DNA from 4 places in the Pseudoalteromonas sp. NZS37 genome. Region 3 is predicted to be linked to each of the others. Evidence: predicted binding sites of a transcription regulator. Region 3 holds the regulator's gene; each other region holds the start of a gene.

Region 1 (5,057 bases), on a different contig from region 3:
GACACTTTTCCGTCAAAATATACATTGGCTTTTTTTACTACACTCACGTTATCGAACTTTGGCATTTTTAGCTCCTGCTATTAATTTAAGATTTTTATTTATAAATTTTATCGCACTACCTTGCCTGATAGCTTACTTTCTTGCAAGGAAAGCTGCATTGATCAAGGTGAAGTTGCTTCATGTAAGGGCATAAAAAAACCCGCAACATGTGCGGGTTTTTCAATTACTTACTTTATTTAATCAAAGCGATTAAAAAAGCTCGTTTGCTTTGCTTACAATGTTTGCCACTGTAAAACCAAAGTGCTCAAACAGCTCGCCTGCAGGTGCTGACTCACCAAAGGTAGTCATACCTACTACTGCGCCGTTTAGGCCTACGTACTTGTACCAGTAGTCAGCAATACCAGCTTCTACTGCTACGCGGCGTGAAACAGATGCCGGTAATACGCTTTCTTTGTATGCTGCGCTTTGATCTTCAAAGGCATCAGTACATGGCATAGATACAACACGTACCTTTTTACCTTGGCTGCGTAGCTCAGTTGCTGAATCTTGTGCTAGTTGCACTTCAGAGCCCGTCGCAATAAAGATAATCTCTGGATTGCCGTCACAGCTAAGGATGTAACCACCCTTTTTAACGTCTGCTAATTGCTGTGCGTCACGTGCTTGTTGCTCAAGACCTTGGCGAGTAAAGATAAGCGATGTAGGACCGTCTTTACGCTCAATAGCTTGTTGCCATGCAATTGCCGACTCAACTTGGTCACATGGACGCCAGTTGTATAAGTTAGGCGTTAAACGCATGCTTGCAATTTGCTCTACTGGTTGGTGAGTTGGGCCATCTTCACCTAGGCCGATTGAATCGTGCGTGTATACAAAAATGCTTGGTTGCTTCATTAATGCAGCCATACGTACAGCATTTTTTGCATATTCAACAAACATTAAGAACGTAGCACCGTAAGGAATAAAGCCTTTATGAAGGGCAATACCATTCATAATTGCCGACATACCAAACTCACGCACACCGTAATAAATGTAGTTACCGCTTGCATCATCGCGTGTTAAACCTTTAGAGCCATCCCAAATAGTTAAGTTTGAGCCAGCTAAATCGGCTGAGCCACCCATAAATTCTGGTAATAACGGACCAAACGCATTTAATGCATTTTGTGATGCTTTACGAGACGCTGGGTTTGCAGGGTTTGCTTGTAATTGCTCAATGTACGCTTGTGATTTTGCAGCCCAATCGCCAGGCAGTTCGTTATTAATACGACGTTTGTATTCAGTTGCAAGCTCTGGGTATGCTTTTGCGTATGCTGCAAATTTTTCGTCCCAGCTTGATTCAAGCTGCTTGCCTTTTTCTTTGCCATCCCACTGTGCGTAAATATCATCAGGAATTTCGAAAGCATCGCCAGTCCAACCTAAAAATTCGCGAGATGCTTTAATTTCGTCATCACCTAGTGGAGCACCGTGACAATCATGGCTACCTGATTTATTAGGTGAGCCGTAACCAATAATTGTTTTACAACAAATTAGTGAAGGTTTATCGGTAACGCTTTTTGCTTCTGCTATTGCAGCACTTACAGCATCGCTGTCGTGGCCATCAACACCACTAATTACATGCCAACCGTATGCTTTAAAGCGAGCTGGTGTATCATCTGTAAACCAACCTTCTACTTCGCCATCGATTGAGATGCCGTTGTCATCCCAAAATGCAACAAGTTTACCCAGACCTAATGTGCCTGCAAGTGAACCTGCTTCATGAGAAATACCTTCCATAAGGCAGCCATCGCCCATAAATGCATAGGTAAAGTGATCAACAATATCGTGACCTTCACGGTTAAACTGTGCAGCTAGCGCTTTTTCAGCAATTGCCATACCTACGGCATTTGTGATCCCTTGACCTAATGGGCCCGTAGTAGTTTCGATTCCTGGTGCATAACCATATTCAGGGTGACCTGGTGTTTTAGAATGCATTTGACGGAAGTTTTTAATTTCGTCCAGTGGTAAGTCGTAACCACTTAGGTGCAATAGAGAATAGATAAGCATTGAACCGTGGCCGTTTGAAAGAATAAATCTGTCACGGTCAGCCCACTCTGGATTCGTTGGGTTATGTTTTAGATAATCGCGCCATAATACTTCTGCGATATCAGCCATGCCCATAGGGGCTCCAGGGTGACCAGATTTGGCCTTTTGTACTGCGTCCATTGACAAGACGCGAATAGCATTTGCAAGTTCTTTGCGAGATGGCATGAATTCTCCTACCTTTATGTGTATTTGCGCGGGTATTTATGTGTTTGTTTATGCACCCAAGTAACTTGGGTTCGTTTATACCGACCATTCTTACTTATTGTGGGGGCTGTGTGCAATTAAAAACCCTATAAAAGTGAGGCATTATGAATATTTTTTAAGACCAAAAAGTTATTAGTAATTTTATTTAGACGTCTAGGCGTAAAAACACTATGCAAGGTGTTTTGTTTTCGATAAAATACGCCCCTTAATTTTTTAGCGCTAATACCGACGTTTGTGAAGCGCAATATTTGTGAGCAGAATTACAATGGCAAAACATTTATTTACTTCTGAATCAGTTTCTGAAGGTCATCCGGATAAAATCGCCGATCAAATCTCTGATGCGGTACTTGATGCTATCCTAGAGCAAGACTCTCATGCCCGTGTTGCATGCGAAACTTACGTAAAAACCGGTATGGTTATGGTTGGTGGTGAAATCACTACTAGCGCATGGGTTGATATCGAAGAAATTACACGTAAAACAATTCGTGACATTGGCTACACAAATTCAGACATGGGCTTTGATGCCGATTCATGTGCAATTTTAAACACTATTGGTAAACAGTCTCCTGACATTAACCAAGGTGTTGACCGTACTAGCCCAGAAGAGCAAGGCGCTGGCGACCAAGGCTTAATGTTTGGTTACGCATGTAACGAAACAGAAGTACTAATGCCTGCTCCAATTACTTACTCACACCGTTTAGTACAGCGCCAAGCTGAGGTTCGTAAAAGCGGCGAGCTTAATTGGTTACGTCCAGATGCAAAATCTCAAGTTACTTTTGCATACGAAAATGGCAAACCTGTAGGTATTGATGCTGTTGTACTTTCTACTCAGCACAGCGAAGACATTTCGCAAAAAGATTTAGTAGAAGCTGTGATGGAAACAATCATCAAGCCGGTACTTCCTGCAGAACTTATCACAAGTGCAACTAAGTTTTTCATTAACCCAACAGGTCGCTTTGTTATTGGCGGACCAATGGGTGACTGTGGTTTAACTGGTCGTAAAATCATTGTAGATACATACGGTGGTATGGCTCGTCACGGTGGTGGTGCATTCTCTGGTAAAGATCCATCAAAAGTTGACCGTTCAGCAGCATACGCTGCACGTTACGTTGCTAAAAACATTGTTGCTGCTGGTCTTGCTGACAAGTGTGAGCTACAAGTTTCTTACGCAATTGGTGTTGCAGAGCCTACTTCTATCAGCGTTGAAACGTTTGGTACAAGCAAGCTAGAAGAAAGCCGTTTAATCGAGCTTATTCGTGAACATTTTGACCTGCGCCCTTACGGCTTAATTCAAATGCTTGATTTAGAGCGCCCTATCTACCTTCCTACAGCGGCTTACGGCCACTTTGGTCGTGACGAATTCCCTTGGGAACGTACAGATAAAGCAGACGCACTTCGCGCAGCTGCTGGCCTTTAAGCCAAAATTGTTGTAGTAAATTAAAAACGGCCCTTTTAAGGGCCGTTTTTGCATCTAAAACTTATTCGCTATATTGTTTGTAGCGCGTCTACAAAATAACTATTAAATCGACCTCGAATTCTTTTGTACTTTAGGTATATACTCATTTCATTATAAAAGCTTTAGGGACAGTTAAATGGCCGATAACTTTCGCGTTATATTTGCAGGACTTGCCGATAACGTTGACATAAAAACAGCATGTACAAATTTAGCTGCAAAATTAAAAACGTCAGATGAAAAAGTAGCTCTTTTTTTTAAAGGTAAGCCGCTGTTTGCACCAAGCGATAAAGACAAAGCGTTAAAACAGGCTAAGTTACTAGCAGGCTTAGGCATTAAAAGTAAGCTTCAAGCTGTTTCAAACATCATTCAAAATGGCTCAACCCCTGCTGCAAATAACAATCAACGTGATGAACGTATTTTTGATGCACTCGATTACATCACTAGCAGCTTAATTCGCCTTGAAGAAAAGTTAGACGAGTTAGAGCAACGCCTTCCTGAAGCTCAGTTAAAAGCACCAGACGAAAGTATTGACGAATGGCAAGGTGACGATCTAATGCTAGATGATGATTTAGCGCCTCCTAAAAAACGCAGTAACTTACTTTTATATTCATTGATTGCGACTGCCACCATTTTGCTAGTCGTACTGGCTGTTTTTTTAATTTTCCCCGATTTATTCTCTTTTTAAGAATGGTTAATTAATTTAATGAGCAATAAACGCGCAAAAATAAGAGCAGAAATTCGTAATACCCGTAAAAACTTGTCAAATAATCAGCAAATAATTGCTGCGCAATCGCTAAAAATGAATTTTATTCAACATTTAAAAAGCGAAAAAACAACGAATTCAAAGCATATTGCCATTTACTTAAGTAACGATGGGGAGATAGACACCTCATTGTTAATTAAAGAATTATGGAGTTTAAACCATACCGTTTACCTACCTATAATACACCCATTCAATGGCGCTAATTTACTATTTCAGCGCTATGAGAAAAACTCACCCATGAGAGCAAATCGCTATGGTATCTTGGAGCCTAAGCTGAACTGCTCTCAAATATGCCCATTACCAGTGCTTGATTACCTCCTTATGCCATTAGTTGCATTTGATAAACAAGGTAATCGCCTAGGAATGGGAGGTGGGTTTTACGACCGGACATTGGCACGTTTACACGAACAAAATTGGCAAAAACCACAACTAATTGGCCTTGCACATGAATGCCAAAAAGTTGAGGCTCTACCAATCGAGTCGTGGGATGTACCACTTAAAACCATTATCACCCCAGATAAAACATACTGTTGGTAACAATTAAATTTGATTACTAAC
Region 2 (5,057 bases), on a different contig from region 3:
TGCCGTCCATTAACGGCCCTTCAATTACGTGAATAGGTTTAGCTGCTGCGGCGCGGCATTCTTCGGTATCTTCATCTATAAAGGTAGTAATACCTTTAACAAGCGCGTGCTCAAGGCGTTTTGCAACAGGCCATGTGCGCCACTCTAAATCTTCTACTCGCTCGGCTTGCGCCATACCCGAGTATTTTGGTGCAAGCTCTACTAAACGCTCGCCTGCGCCTGAGTCGGTGTTAAGTATTACGTCTGTAACGGCTTTACGTAGTTCTTCTGGTATATCATCGTAAACGGCTAGTTGCCCCGCATTTACAATACCCATGTCCATACCAGCTTGAATAGCGTGATATAAAAACACCGAGTGAATGGCTTCACGTACGGGGTTATTACCCCTAAACGAAAACGATACATTTGATACACCGCCCGACACTTTACAGTGCGGCAAATTTTGCTTAATACGGCGAGTGCCTTCAATAAATTCTACGGCGTAGTTATCGTGCTCTTCAATACCGGTGGCTACGGCAAATATATTAGGGTCGAATATAATATCTTCTGGCGCAAAGCCAATGTCTTCTACCAATATTTTATAACTGCGCGCACATATTGCGAACTTACGGTCTGCCGTGTCGGCTTGCCCGTCGGTATCAAACGCCATTACAACAGCGGCTGCACCAAAGCGTTTTATTATTTTAGCTTGGCGAATAAACGGCTCTTCGCCCTCTTTTAGCGATATTGAGTTAACAATTGCCTTGCCTTGAATACACTTTAAGCCTGCTTCTATTACTTCCCATTTTGAGGAGTCGACCATAATTGGTACGCGAGAAATATCAGGCTCTGAGGCTATTAAGTTTAAAAACTTAACCATGGCGGCTTTTGAGTCCAACATGGCTTCGTCCATGTTTATATCAATAACCTGTGCGCCATTTTCTACTTGTTCGCGTGCCACTGTTAGCGCGGCTTCAAAGTCTTCTTCCATGATTAAACGTTTAAACATGGCAGAACCCGTTACATTGGTACGTTCGCCGACATTAGTAAATACTGCTATTTGTTGGGTCATGCTGGCTCCTTAATTTAAGTTACAGGCTTCAAGGCCTGATAAACGCATGCGTACTTCAAGCTCTGGTAGTTGGCGTGGTTTAACGCCCGCTAAACCTTTTGCAAAAGCGCGAATATGCGCAGGCGTGGTGCCACAGCATCCGCCTACTATATTAATAAAGCCCGATTTACCCCAATCGATAATTTCGGTTGCCATATCGCCCGCTTCTAAGTCGTATTCACCAAACTCATTTGGTAAGCCCGCATTAGGATGTACCGATGTAAAGGTTTCGCACACGCGCGATAACTCTTCTACATACTGGCGCAGTAAATCAGGACCAAGCGCACAGTTTAGACCAATCGAAATAGGCTTAATATGGCGAATAGAATTATAAAATGCTTCGGTTGTTTGCCCCGAAAGCGTACGACCAGAGGCGTCGGTAATAGTACCCGAAATCATAACTGGTAATTTACGCCCTGCTTGCTCAAAGGCTTCTTCAACGCCAAACGAGGCGGCTTTTGCATTAAGGGTATCGAATATAGTTTCGATTAGTATTAAATCGGCGCCGCCTTCCATTAATGCAAGTGTTGATTCAATATACGCAGTAACCAGCTTATCAAAGGTGACATTTCGGTAACCCGGATCGTTTACGTCTGGCGAAATTGAACACGTTTTAGATGTCGGCCCTAAAACACCGGCTACATAACGCGGTTTTTCTGGCGTTTTAGCCGTAAATTCATCACAAATGGCGCGTGCTAATTTAGCCGACTCTCGGTTTATTTCACGGCTTAGGCTTGCCATGTCGTAATCTTCCATCGAAATAGTGGTCGAGTTAAACGTGTTGGTTTCGATAATATCGGCGCCCGCTGATAAAAAACCACGATGAATATCAGTGATTAAATCAGGCTTGGTTAGGCTTAATAAATCGTTATTGCCTTTAATTAATACATGCCAGTCTTTAAAACGCTCTCCGCGATAGTCTTCTTCTTCTAGCTTATGATCTTGGATCATGGTGCCCATAGCGCCATCTAAAATTAAAATGCGTTCTTTTAATGCGGCGCTTATTTCGGCTTGCTTATTATTTGTAGGAGCGTTATTCGGCATAGTTGTTAGTCCTCACGTCTTGGCTAACTAAATTAATATCATACGGTGTGGTTTGGTACACGTAGTAATTTAACCAGTTCGAAAAAAGTAAAAAAGCATGGCTTTGCCACGTTTTTGAAGGTTGTTTGGTTGCATCGTCATCCGGAAAGTAATTTTCGGGTTTTGGTGCATTAGGGCTTTTTTTACAATCGCGGTCGTATTCTGCTTTTAGCGAGTCGGCGTCGTACTCAGGATGACCGGTTATAAACACTTGGCTACCCGATTTATTTTTAAGTAAGTAAGCCCCTACTCGCTCAGAACCAGCCAGTACAACTAGCTCATCGCAGGCGTTTATTTTATTTATATCAATGTGACCATAACGTGAGTGCGGTACTAAAAAGGTGTCGTCGAACCCGCGAGTCAGTGCGCCGTGATCAAAGTAACATTGGTGGGTAAATACACCACACAGTTTGTCGTCTTTTAAATCACGCTTTAAATTGTAACGGTGATATAACGCTGCATGTGCTGCCCAGCACGAAAATAACGTAGAGGTAACGTGTTGCTCAGCCCAATCTATAATGACCTTTAACTCATCCCAATACGCTACATCGTCGTATTCTAAATGGGCAAGTGGCGCGCCGGTTACAATTAATGCATCGTAATTGTTGTCTTTAACCTCAGAAAAATAACGATAAAAGGTATCAAGGTGCTCTTCTGAATTACTGCTACTGCGGTGAGTATCGAGGCGCAGTAGTTCTACATTTACTTGCAAAGGCGAGTTGGCAAGCAAACGAATAAACTGAACTTCGGTTTCTACTTTATTAGGCATTAAGTTTAAAATAGCCAAACGCATTGGGCGTATTTCTTGCGTTTTTGCACGTGTTTTTGGCATTACAAATACGTTTTCTTGACGTAAACGTGCAATTGCCGGCAACTCGTCTTTTACTGTAATTGGCATATTTTTACTCCTGCTCATAAAAACCGAAAGTTAATTATGAACTGAAAGTAAAAAATATCAACCTCTAGATGTATAGATGTCTAAATGAAATTTATTCATGATTTTATACTTTACTTACAAGCATGCTTTAGTGCTTTAAAACCCGCCATTCGTTGACTGTTTCACCTGTCAGCCACTACAATACAACATTGAAATTTTTATTATTATTTGAAGGCTTTCCTCCATGGTTTTACCTGATAAATTTATATTCTCGATGAGTCGAGTATCTAAGGTTGTGCCACCTAAGCGCACTATCTTAAAAGATATTTCGTTACACTTTTTTCCTGGCGCTAAAATTGGTGTGCTTGGTTTAAACGGTTCTGGTAAATCTACGTTACTACGTATTATGGCCGGTGTTGACCAAGATTTTGAAGGTGATGCACATCCTCAGCCTGGTACAAAAATTGGTTATTTACCGCAAGAGCCTGTTTTAGACGAAAGCAAAACAGTTCGTGAAATAGTTGAAGAAGCTGTTGGCGAAGTTAAACACGCACTTAAACGTCTTGACGAAGTGTATAACGAATACGCCATGGAAGACGCTGACTTTGACGCACTTGCAAAAGAGCAAGGCGAACTTGAAGCTGTTATTCAGGCGCACGATGGTCATAACATCGACAACGTTTTAGAGCGTGCTGCTGATGCACTTCGTCTGCCAGAATGGGATGCTAAAATTGAGCACCTTTCAGGTGGTGAGCGTCGTCGTGTTGCTATATGTCGATTACTGCTTGAAAAACCAGACATGCTTATTCTCGATGAACCAACTAACCACTTGGATGCTGAGTCGGTTGCATGGTTAGAGCGCTTCTTACACGATTACGAAGGCACTGTTGTGGCGGTAACGCATGACCGTTACTTCCTTGATAATGTAGCGGGTTGGATATTGGAGCTTGACCGTGGTGAAGGTATTCCATGGGAAGGTAACTACTCTTCTTGGCTTGAACAAAAAGATGCGCGCTTACAGCAAGAACAAAAATCTGAAAAAGCACGTCAAAAATCAATTGCGCAAGAACTTGAATGGGTTCGTTCAAACCCTAAAGGTCGCCAAGCTAAGTCAAAAGCACGTATGGCTCAGTTTACTGAAATGCAGCAGTCTGATTACCAAAAACGTAACGAAACTAACGAGATGTTTATTCCACCTGGCCCGCGCTTAGGGGATCAAGTACTTGAAGTAACGAATCTTCGTAAGAGTTTTGGTGACCGCGTTTTAATTGACGATTTAAGCTTTAGCATGCCAAAAGGTGCCATTGTGGGCATTATTGGTGCTAATGGCGCGGGTAAATCAACGCTGTTTAAAATGATCAGTGGTGAGCAAAAGCAAGACAGCGGTAGCATTACCGTTGGCGAAAGCGTACACCTTGCTACTGTTGATCAGTTCCGCGACGGTATGGACGAAAGCAAAACTGTTTTCCAAGAAATATCAGACGGTCAAGACGTACTAAAAATTGGTAACTTTGAGTTCCAAAGCCGTGCGTATGTAAGTCGCTTTAACTTTAAAGGTAACGATCAGCAAAAGTTTGTTAAAGACCTATCAGGTGGTGAGCGTAACCGTTTACACCTTGCTAAGTTATTAAAAGCTGGCGGCAATGTGTTACTACTCGATGAGCCAACCAATGACTTGGACGTTGAAACACTACGCGCACTAGAGAACGCTATTTTAGAGTTCCCTGGTTGTGTAATGTGTATCTCGCATGACCGTTGGTTCCTTGACCGTATTGCTACGCACATTTTAGATTACCGCGACGAAGGTCAAATTAACTTTTTTGATGGTAACTATACTGAATACGAAGAGTGGCTTAAAAAAACACTTGGTGCAGCAGCAACTGAACCTAAACGTATTAAGTACAAAAAAATTGGTTAATATTTACTTTAGCTAATTTATTACTGTAATACTAAGCCCTGCATTTATGCGGGGCTTTTTTATGCCACCAGCATTACAGGAGCATATCC
Region 3 (5,057 bases):
TAGAGGTTCCTATGAAAGAAGGTATTCACCCTAAGTACGAAGTAATTTCTGCAACATGTTCATGTGGAAATAAATTCGAAACTAGCTCAACTCTTTGTAAAGACATTCACTTAGACGTATGTTCTGCGTGTCACCCGTTTTACACTGGTAAGCAAAAAGTTTTAGACACTGGCGGACGTGTTGATCGCTTCAACAAGCGCTTCGGTGCACTTGCCAGCAAGAAGTAATTATTGCTGTTTAGTTAAAAAAAGCACCTTAGGGTGCTTTTTTTGTGCCTAAAATTTGTTATTTATTATCTTATACCAACCTGCATAAATCTTTGAGCAATTTAACGAATTAAATTGCACTATAACGTCGTTAAAAAATTTTTATTTAGAACAACTAGATACAAAAATTTTAGCCTAGTTCTAGCGTAATTTTCTTAACGTTAAATAGACCCCATATATAAGCAGATTGGTATTATTTCGTTGATTTTAACGATCCCCTCCTTTTGCATAACTATTTCCTATTCCTATTCTTATTCTGAGTATGCATAATCCTTTACAGACAAATCGATAGATATTCTCTATATTTTAAATAGTACAATTTTTAACTAGGTTGATAAAAGTAGCTAACGTGGGCTTATCTGTTTTTAAAGTAGGGTAGTAGGCTGTTATTCTAAGTTTATGCTGATACTTTAAGTATACATTTTATAAGATTTTGATAGGCATAAAAGCACCTTAAAACTTACTTTTTAGGTGAATTTTTATTTATTAAATGTTGATATAATCCTGCAAAGTTACTGAAAAACCTCTTAAAATTATAGGATATAGCATATAACAGGATAGACCTGATATTGCTTGGAATTTAAAAATAATAAGGGTATCGTACCCCAAGACTCCATCTCTCACTTTAACTTAAATTGCAGGATACAATCGCGTTATGTCTGACTTTCGTGAACAAGCACTACATTACCACTCACATCCCGTACCAGGTAAAATTAGCATTGAGCTTACAAAACCAGCTGAAACGGCTCATGATCTTGCACTTGCGTATAGCCCAGGTGTTGCCGAACCTGTACGTGAAATAGCTGCAGATCCTGCAAATGCTTATAAATATACTGGTAAAGGTAACATGGTTGCGGTTATTACTAATGGTACTGCAATTCTAGGCCTTGGTAATTTAGGTCCTTTAGCGTCTAAGCCCGTAATGGAAGGTAAAGCGTTATTGTTTAAACGTTTTGCAGGGCTTGATTCTATCGATATTGAAGTTAAGCACAAAACAACAGAAGACTTTATTAATACGGTTGCCAATATTGCCGACACATTCGGTGGTATTAACCTTGAAGATATTAAAGCACCAGAGTGTTTTGAAATAGAAAAAGCATTAATAGAGCGTTGTAGTATTCCTGTTTTTCATGATGATCAACACGGTACTGCCATTGTAACGGCTGCTGGTATGTTAAATGCGCTAGAAGTACAAGGTAAGTCAATTGAAGATGCAATTATTGTATGTTTAGGTGCAGGCGCTGCCGCTGTTGCGTGTATGGAGCTGTTAATTAAGTGTGGTGCACTGCGTGAACACATTTATATGCTTGACCGCAAAGGTGTTATTCATACCCGCCGCGATGACTTAAATGAATATAAACAGCTTTTTGCTAACAATACCGATAAGCGTACATTGCAAGATGTAATTGCAGATGCGGATGTATTTGTGGGTGTTTCTGGCCCTAACTTATTAGCGGCTGAAGATTTAAAGCTAATGGCTGCAAAACCAGTTGTGTTTGCATGTTCAAATCCAGATCCTGAGATTGATCCTGCACTTGCGCACGGCGCACGCAACGATTTAATCATGGCAACAGGACGCTCTGATTACCCTAACCAAGTTAATAATGTTTTATGTTTCCCGTTTATTTTCCGTGGTGCACTTGATGTACGTGCAAGCGCTATTAACGATGAAATGAAAATTGCTGCAGTAGATGCTATTCGAAGTATTGCCAAAGAGCCAGTACCTGCAGAAGTTTTAAAAGCCGCTGGTGTAGATAAACTAGAATTTGGTGCGCAGTATATTATTCCAAAACCAATGGATCCACGTTTACTGCCGCGTATAGCAAGAGCTGTTGCACTTGCTGCTATTGAGTCAGGTGTTGCACAAATTGAGCTACCTGAAAACTATATGCAGTAAATCTATACAGTAGAGCTATGCAATAAAATTTAGACATAAAAAAACCTCAGTAATTACTGAGGTTTTTTTGTCTTTGTAATATTTATTCTTCGTTTAAAACGGGTACTTCTAGACCCATTTCTTGCATTATTTTTTTAACTTCTTCTGGCACTTTTTCGGCGTTATCTTTACGTAAGTCATCGTCATTTGGTAAAGGTTGGCCAGTAAAAGCATGCAAAAATGCCTCACATAGCAATTCACTATTTGTAGCATGGCGAAGGTTATTGATTTGACGACGTGTACGTTCGTCAGTTAATACCTTTAATACATTTAGCGGGATCGAAACGGTGATCTTTTTAACTTGCTCTGATTTTTTACCGTGTTCTGCGTATGGGTGAATATACTCACCATTCCATTTAGCCATAAGATGTATCGTTGCCTCAGATTATTAATTTCTCACACGGTATAAAAAGCGTGTAAATATGCGTGAAATTCTATCGATTTAAAAAAGATAGTCAAATAATAGATACCGATCTATCTTAATAAGCCTATTGTAGGTGTAAAGATAAGCACACTTTTGTGAGCTAAAATGTGTTATTCGCAGAGGCCCCTTCTACTTTTAGCCATCTAGAGCTTTAAAATACTTTGACTTATCAAAACGGATAACTTACTCTTTTAGACGTCTAAACATCCAAATTAATCAGGTGACGAATATGAGCGAAAAAAACAAAGCGACCATTGCTGTACGTAACGGCGTTGATGCTGATAAACATCATGGTGCGGTGGTACCGCCAATTTATTTATCGACTACTTATTCGTTTGCCGACTTTGATACTAAGCGTGAGTATGATTATGGTCGTAGCGGTAATCCTAATCGTGATATTTTAGCTGAGACGCTTGCTAAGCTTGAAGGTGGCGCTCGTGGCATAATTACAGCTACAGGCATGGCTGCCGTGCATTTAGCTACTCAGCTACTTAATAGTGACGATACGTTAGTAATTCCACATGATTGTTATGGTGGCAGCTATCGTTTATTTACATCTTTACAAAAACGCGGACTACTAAAGCTCGAAATATTAGATTTAACAAAAGAAGAAAGCCTTCAACAAATTTTAGTAATTAAACCAAAGCTTATTTGGATAGAAACCCCAAGTAACCCAGTACTTCGTTTAACAGATATTAAAGCGGTTACCGATGTGGCTAAGCAATGCGGTGCATTGGTGGCTGCAGATAACACGTTTTTGTCGCCTGCCTTACAAAACCCTATTAAGTTTGGTGTAGATATTGTGGTGCATTCAACCACTAAATACATTAACGGACACTCAGATGTAGTAGGCGGCGCTGTTATTGCAGCAACACAAAAGTTAGGCGATGAGCTTGCTTGGTGGGCTAATAACATTGGTATTACGGGTGCGCCTTTTGATAGCTATTTAACGCTTCGTGGTTTACGTACTTTAAATGTGCGCCTAAGGCAGCATCAAGAAAATGCACTGGCAATAGCTAAGTACCTTGAAAGCTCTGAATATGTAAGCCAAGTTTACTACCCAGGTCTTGAGTCACATCCTCAACATGAGCTGGCTAAAGCACAGCAACTTGGTTTTGGTGGCATGGTTAGTTTTGATATTAAAGGCGATATAAATGACGCTGCAGCATTTTTAACTAGCCTTAAAACGTTTAGTTTAGCTGAGTCACTAGGTGGCGTAGAGAGCTTAATTTGTCACCCTGCAACTATGACGCACGCAGGTATGGAGGCAACAGCACGTTTAGAGGCGGGTGTGGGCGATACGCTTATTCGTATTTCGGTAGGTATTGAAGATATACACGATTTAGTCGCTGATTTTGAACGAGTGTTTGAACTTGTAAAACCAGGGCAAAATAAAAATGTTGGCCGTGTAGGCAAAGGAGCAGGCACTCCTGGTGGTAACGTTAAATTAAGTGCAGCCCGTCCGGCGCTTTGGTGATTAATATGGTCAATTGTGTACATAAATTTGGTGGCTCGAGTTTAAGCTCTAGTGAGCGCTATCAAAGCGTAGCTAAAATAATTATTGGGCATACTCAGACGGGCGACTGTGTGGTGGTATCGGCTGCGGGTAAGACAACCGATACGCTAGTATTACTTTGGCAAAGCTATCAAAAACAAGATACTCAAGCAGTAGCTGATATTTTACTGCAGTTAAATAACCATCAAAGTGATTTAATAGAGCAGTTATTACAAGCTGATTTAAAGCGCAGCGCACTTAAAACACTAAGTATCGAACTTAGCTATATTGCAGAACTTACTCAAGCTGAGCAGCTAAAAGAGGCTGCATTACTTGCACATGGCGAACTGTGGTCAGCACGTTTACTCGCTACTTATTTACAGCAGCTAAATATTGAGGCATGCGCTCAAGATGCACGTACTCTTTTTACCTTAAATGATGGCGAATTAATGCATGCGCAAAATGCGCAGCAATGTGGGCAGTTAATTTTGCCTAATAAGATAAATGTTGTTACTGGGTTTATTGCAGCAGATATCAAAGGCGATACTGTAACGCTTGGCCGAAATGGCAGTGACTACAGTGCAACACTACTTGCAAATTATTGCAATGCTAAGCAAGTATGTATTTGGACTGATACACAGGGAGTGTATAGCACTGATCCTCGAAAGGTAAAAAAAGCGATTAAATACGGCAAAATTTGCCGTGGGCAAGCTAATTTATTAGCTCGTTTGGGTAACCCTGTATTACATGCAAAAACACTATCGCCACTTAAAAACACAGATATTAAGCTAGCTGTTCGCAGTAGTTTTGACGTACAAGCAAGTCCAACAGATATAGTCAAAGAAGGTTCAGCGAAGAAAAAGCGCTTTATAACCACGTTGCAAAATGTTGACCTATTAATGGTTGAAGGATTAAGTGAAGGTGAGGTTGCAAGTG
Region 4 (5,057 bases), 400 kb from region 3:
AAAGATGAACCAGGCGTTGCTCGTGTTGTAATTTTAACGCCAACCCGTGAGCTTGCTCAGCAAGTATTTGCAAGCTTTGAAAAGTACGCACAAGGCACTAACATTAATGGTGCTTTAGCGTATGGCGGCGTAAGTATTGGTCCACAAATAAAAGCACTTAAAACAGCCCAAGTTATAGTGGCAACACCTGGGCGTTTACTTGATCATATAGTTAAAGGCAGTGTGGTACTTTCAAGCGTAGACTCCTTAGTGTTTGACGAAGCTGACCGCATGCTTGATATGGGCTTTATTGATGAAATTAGACGTATATTGCGACATATCCCGGGCGATCGCCAAACTTTACTATTTTCAGCTACGTTTGATGACAGCGTGTTTGAACTCAGTAAAAAGTTACTTAAAAACCCAGAACTAATTGAAGTTGATAAACGCAACTCAGCCGCGGTTGAAGTAGAGCAAGTTATTTACGCTGTAGATGAGGATCGTAAGCGCGAACTTGTATCGCACATGATTGGCATGAAAAACTGGCGCCAAGTGCTTATTTTTACTCGCACAAAACAAATGGCTGATCAGCTTGCTAAAGAAATGTGTAAAGATGGTTTAAAAACCGAATCAATCCATGGCGACAAATCGCAAGGCGCACGCGACCGTGCATTGCAAAACTTTAAAGAAGGTATTACACGCGTACTTGTTGCAACCGATGTAGCTGCGCGTGGTTTAGATATTTCTACACTTAGATACGTAATTAACTTTGAACTACCGTACATTGCCGAGGATTACGTGCACCGTATTGGCCGTACAGGTCGTGCTGGTGAACAAGGACTTGCTATGTCGCTGGTAAGTCTTGATGAGCAATGGCTGCTAGAAGAAATTGAAGTACTACTCGATACGCGTTTAACGCCGCAGTGGTTAGAAGGTTACGAGCCAGATCCTAATAAAAAGCCAAAAGATAATCGTAAAAATACTAACAAGTCGCGAAAAGATCGCGATAAAAAACGTATCACTGGTAAAAGAGAGCCAAGTAGACGTCGTAAATAATAGCTTTTACTTTACTTTTTTGCCTATACTGGAGCGACTAAATAGCCGAGGTAAAGCAATGTTTGAAATTGATCAATGGGCATTTTCTGGTATTGATGGCCAAATATCTTTGCATAAATGGCAAAAAACAATCGACCTTATAACGGGGCTTTTTTCAGCCCCGTCTGGTTATATAGTTCAGGCAACAAGCAAAGGCTATCGCGTTGTTATTAGAAGTAACGAAGGTGGCTCTAACTTTGAGACCAACCCTATACTCCCTCCTCAAACACCTCTGTTTTGTCGGTACGTTGCTGAAACTAAAAATATTTTATATGTTAATGATGCAAGCAATAACGATGCATGGAACACCCTACCAGAAGTAGTTGAAGATGGTGTTGAATCCTACCTAGGTTTACCTATTCATTGGCCTGAAGGCGAAGTATTTGGTACGTTATGTTTAAAAGATACTAAAAAAACAAGCTATACCGATGAATACTTTGAACTCATAGAGCAACTACGCGATTTAATTGAAGACGACCTAGCGCTTGTGTATAGCTATGAGCAAATGCGCGAAATAGCCATGTTAGACTCACTAACGAATATTTATAACCGCCGAGCACTTAGCTTATTAGCCCAGCAAAAACTTAACTTAGCGCTACGTTTAGGCTTTGACGTGTGTTGTTTGTTTATCGATATAAACGACTTTAAAAAATTAAACGACACCTGCGGACATGAAGTGGGCGACAAAGCCTTAATTATATTGGCAGATACGCTAAAAACGCATTTAAGAGATGCTGATATAGTAGGGCGCTTAGGTGGCGATGAGTTTGTTGCAGTAATGCAAGTAAGCGATAAAAGCAAGATTAACTACATCATGGATAAAATTTCGACTGAGTATTCAAAAGCCTTACTCAAAGAAGACGTTTGCGATTTATCGCTTAGTATTGGTTATAGTTTTACTAATAAACAAAAGCAGCCCTTTGAAGCGCTATTAAATGATGCAGACCACGCAATGTATAAAAATAAACAAGCGTACAAGCTCGCTAAAAAAGCACAATAATAAAAGGAGGTTCGTTATGACTCATGCCACACAAACTTGGCTAGTTTTTTCTGCGATAGGTTTTATTTTTTCCTTAGCAATAATAAGCTTATTTTAAACGTTCCCTAGCATTAGATTTATATCTAATGAGGGAATAATTCTTGGTGTTATGTGCTCATCGATGGGGTTTGCCTTAAAAAGGCTTGAGAGTAATAACCAAAAACACCTTCAATAAATAGCTTAAGCTGCAAATCTTTACTTGTATTTATTAATTAATTTTTCAAAGAACGGACATAAAAAAGCAAGCCATGAGGCTTGCCAAGAAGGTGTTAATTAGCTCTAACCTAGCTTTTAAGCTATTAGCTTTTCCGCAAGGTTCAATTCCATAATGGCTTTTAATAAACGGTATAAGTTAATTGACGCATCAATTTCTTCTTTACGGTTTGTTAAGCTTTCAATATTTAAGCCCAGTGGCACGTCTAGGTGCGCACAGCTTTTAAGTATTAAGTCGAGGTTTTCGCGGCAAATACGGACTGATTCGCTTAATGTATTGTCTGCATCAAGCATGCGCCATTTAGTTGCCTCCGGCACTGAGATACCCAACCATTGCATAAATTCTAAGGTTTTTTCGCCGCCGCACGGGGTAAACGTTAATATAATACGTTGTGGTGTAATACCCTGCGCTTTACACGTACGTGCGTAGCTAGTAATTAGCTCTATAGTAGCTTGTGCATCGTAAACAGCTTGTGATATAAAAAACTGACAGCCTTGTGCTGTTTTTTCTATTAATCGTTCGTGCTCATTTCGTTTACTTGAATGGCGCTCGGCAATCGTAACGCCACCTAAAAAGAAATCATCTGATTGCTCAGCCATCGCTTTATAAGCATCTGGCAGGCTTAGCTTTATATCGCCTATCGATGATGGGCTACCTACTAAAACAACATTTTGTAAATCGTAGTCGTTTTTAGTTTCACTTAGCCAATCTTTAAATTCGCCTACGCCACGCTGCGCCACACTTTTATAAGTAATCACATCTTGTGCAGATAAATTACGAAGTAAATGGCTGTATTCACGCGGATCAACGGTTTGTTTAAACGCAAATGGGCGGTCTTGATTGGTTCGGCTGCTTTCGTCTTGAATGTCGTAAATTATCACGCCGTCGTATTCAATTTCGTGTAAGCGACCTAATAGCTTTTCTGCAATGGTTTTTAATTGCGCTTTATCGGTGCCAATTTTAGGCGGGGTAGTACCAATAAGATAAACACCTTGATTGGTGTCCACTATCTTCTCTTTTAGTGATAAAGCCATAATCCTCATTCCAGCTAAGTTTGTTTTGATGGATTTAATATAGCAGCCATTTAGACGTCTAGATAGATTTATTTAGTGAAAGTTTTTCAACTAACATGATGTTTATTCATAGTGCTTGTTCCCATTATTTATAATTGACACAGTTGTTTACATAATAAATTCCCTTGGGGCTCTTATATTTATTGGCTTTGGGGCATAATTAAAGAGTTAAATCTGACAACAAATTTGCTCAATTTAAAAAGGGACAACAATGAAATTTAAATTATTAGCAACCAGCTTAGCGGTATCGCTGGCGTTAACAGGTTGCGCCATGCAACAAAACCAAAGCACGCAAACAACAGCACAACAAGAACAAGTAAATAAAGCTGATGATCGTGTTTTTTCGCAAGATTATTTAATTGAAGAGCTAGAAAACGGCTTACGTGTCATGGTTGTTAAAACCGATTACCCTGATGTAGTGTCGCTGCAAATTCCGGTATCGGTTGGATCGCGTAACGAAGTTGAAGAGGGCAAAACAGGCTTTGCTCACTTTTTTGAACACATGATGTTTAAAGGCTCACAAAAATACCCTGAAGATGTGTATTCAGACATATTAAAAAATTCAGGTGTTGATAACCGCGCTTATACAACAAACGATTTTACAAACTACCATTTAAATTTTTCAAAACAGCATCTTGATAAAGTACTTGAGCTTGAAGCTGATATTTTTCAAAATTTAACCTACACCGAAGAGCAATTTAGAACCGAAGCGCAAACGGTAAAAGGTGAGTACTTAAAAAACAACGCGAGCCCAATTCGTAAATTATTAAGCGCTGTGCGCGAAGAAGCGTTTGATAAGCACACTTATAAACACACCACTATGGGCTTTTTTAAAGACATAGAAGCCATGCCTGATCAAATGGCGTACGGGAAAGAATTTTTTGCTAAGTTTTATAAGCCTGAGTATGTGTCACTTGTTATTGTGGGCGATGTAGATCCACAAGCAACAATGGCAATGGTTAAAAAGCATTGGGGCAGCTGGAAAAAGGGTAACTATGTTGCCGACATTAAAGCAGAGCCTGTTCAACAAGCACCAAAATATTTGCACCAGCAAGATGAAGCGCTACCAGGGCATTGGTTACTTGTATCGTACAAAGGCGCTGCGTGGGAGCCTGCTAAAAAAGACAGAGCGGCGCTTGATTTAATCTCACAGCTTTATTTTTCAAATAATTCAGATTTATATCAAGAGCTAGTGGTCGACAAACAAATTGCCAGCCAAATGTTTACTTATAACCCTGAGACTAAAGATCCGGGTTTATTACACGTATTTGTTAAAGTAGAAAACGCAGACGATTTAGCCACTGCGCGCGATGCCATTAACCGCACTTATGCAAAAGCACGCACTGAGCTTGTTGATGAGCAAAAGTTGAGTGATTTAAAATCGAACCTTAAATACAGCTTTATTAATGGCTTGGATTCATCGCAAGCGATTGCATCAACTCTTGCCAGCTACATGCATTTTGAGCGCGATCCTGAAGTTATAAACCAGCTATATAAATCGGCAGATAATATTACCAGCGCAGATATTAAAGCCGTTGCTAATAAATACTTTACCGATAACGCACGTACCACATTAACGATGTCGGCACTTGATAAAGCCCCAGGTTTCGAGCAAGAAGTTGATTTAAATGCGCTTACTGCAAAGCTTAAACAAGCA

What was found. Region 3 encodes MetJ, which represses methionine synthesis genes. Its sites were predicted from a motif close to TAGACGTCTAGACGTCTA; they were not measured.
Region 1: a site for MetJ is predicted at 2,427-2,444, ahead of metK (methionine adenosyltransferase). Genes of this name have one in related genera too.
Region 2: a site for MetJ is predicted at 3,137-3,154, ahead of I6F47_RS12980 (homoserine O-succinyltransferase). Genes of this name have one in related genera too.
Region 4: a site for MetJ is predicted at 3,405-3,422, ahead of I6F47_RS01325 (methylenetetrahydrofolate reductase). Genes of this name have one in related genera too.

The regions. Positions count from the first base shown of each region.
Region 1 covers NZ_JADYXL010000006.1:2,082-7,138, reverse strand. Annotated here, with positions in the region: gene ppnP (pyrimidine/purine nucleoside phosphorylase) at 1-65, opposite strand, end outside; gene tkt (transketolase) at 250-2,241, opposite strand; gene metK (methionine adenosyltransferase) at 2,546-3,697, shown strand; gene I6F47_RS12530 (hypothetical protein) at 3,873-4,421, shown strand; gene I6F47_RS12525 (5-formyltetrahydrofolate cyclo-ligase) at 4,440-5,036, shown strand.
Region 2 covers NZ_JADYXL010000006.1:104,578-109,634, reverse strand. Annotated here, with positions in the region: gene metH (methionine synthase) at 1-1,051, opposite strand, end outside; gene I6F47_RS12985 (homocysteine S-methyltransferase family protein) at 1,061-2,134, opposite strand; gene I6F47_RS12980 (homoserine O-succinyltransferase) at 2,124-3,071, opposite strand; gene ettA (energy-dependent translational throttle protein EttA) at 3,295-4,968, shown strand.
Region 3 covers NZ_JADYXL010000001.1:697,876-702,932, reverse strand. Annotated here, with positions in the region: gene rpmE (50S ribosomal protein L31) at 12-227, shown strand; gene I6F47_RS03145 (malic enzyme-like NAD(P)-binding protein) at 922-2,163, shown strand; gene metJ (met regulon transcriptional regulator MetJ) at 2,246-2,566, opposite strand; gene metB (cystathionine gamma-synthase) at 2,856-4,103, shown strand; gene metL (bifunctional aspartate kinase/homoserine dehydrogenase II) at 4,109-5,057, shown strand, end outside.
Region 4 covers NZ_JADYXL010000001.1:300,659-305,715, reverse strand. Annotated here, with positions in the region: gene I6F47_RS01335 (DEAD/DEAH box helicase) at 1-1,035, shown strand, start outside; gene I6F47_RS01330 (sensor domain-containing diguanylate cyclase) at 1,094-2,074, shown strand; gene I6F47_RS01325 (methylenetetrahydrofolate reductase) at 2,405-3,361, opposite strand; gene I6F47_RS01320 (M16 family metallopeptidase) at 3,612-5,057, shown strand, end outside.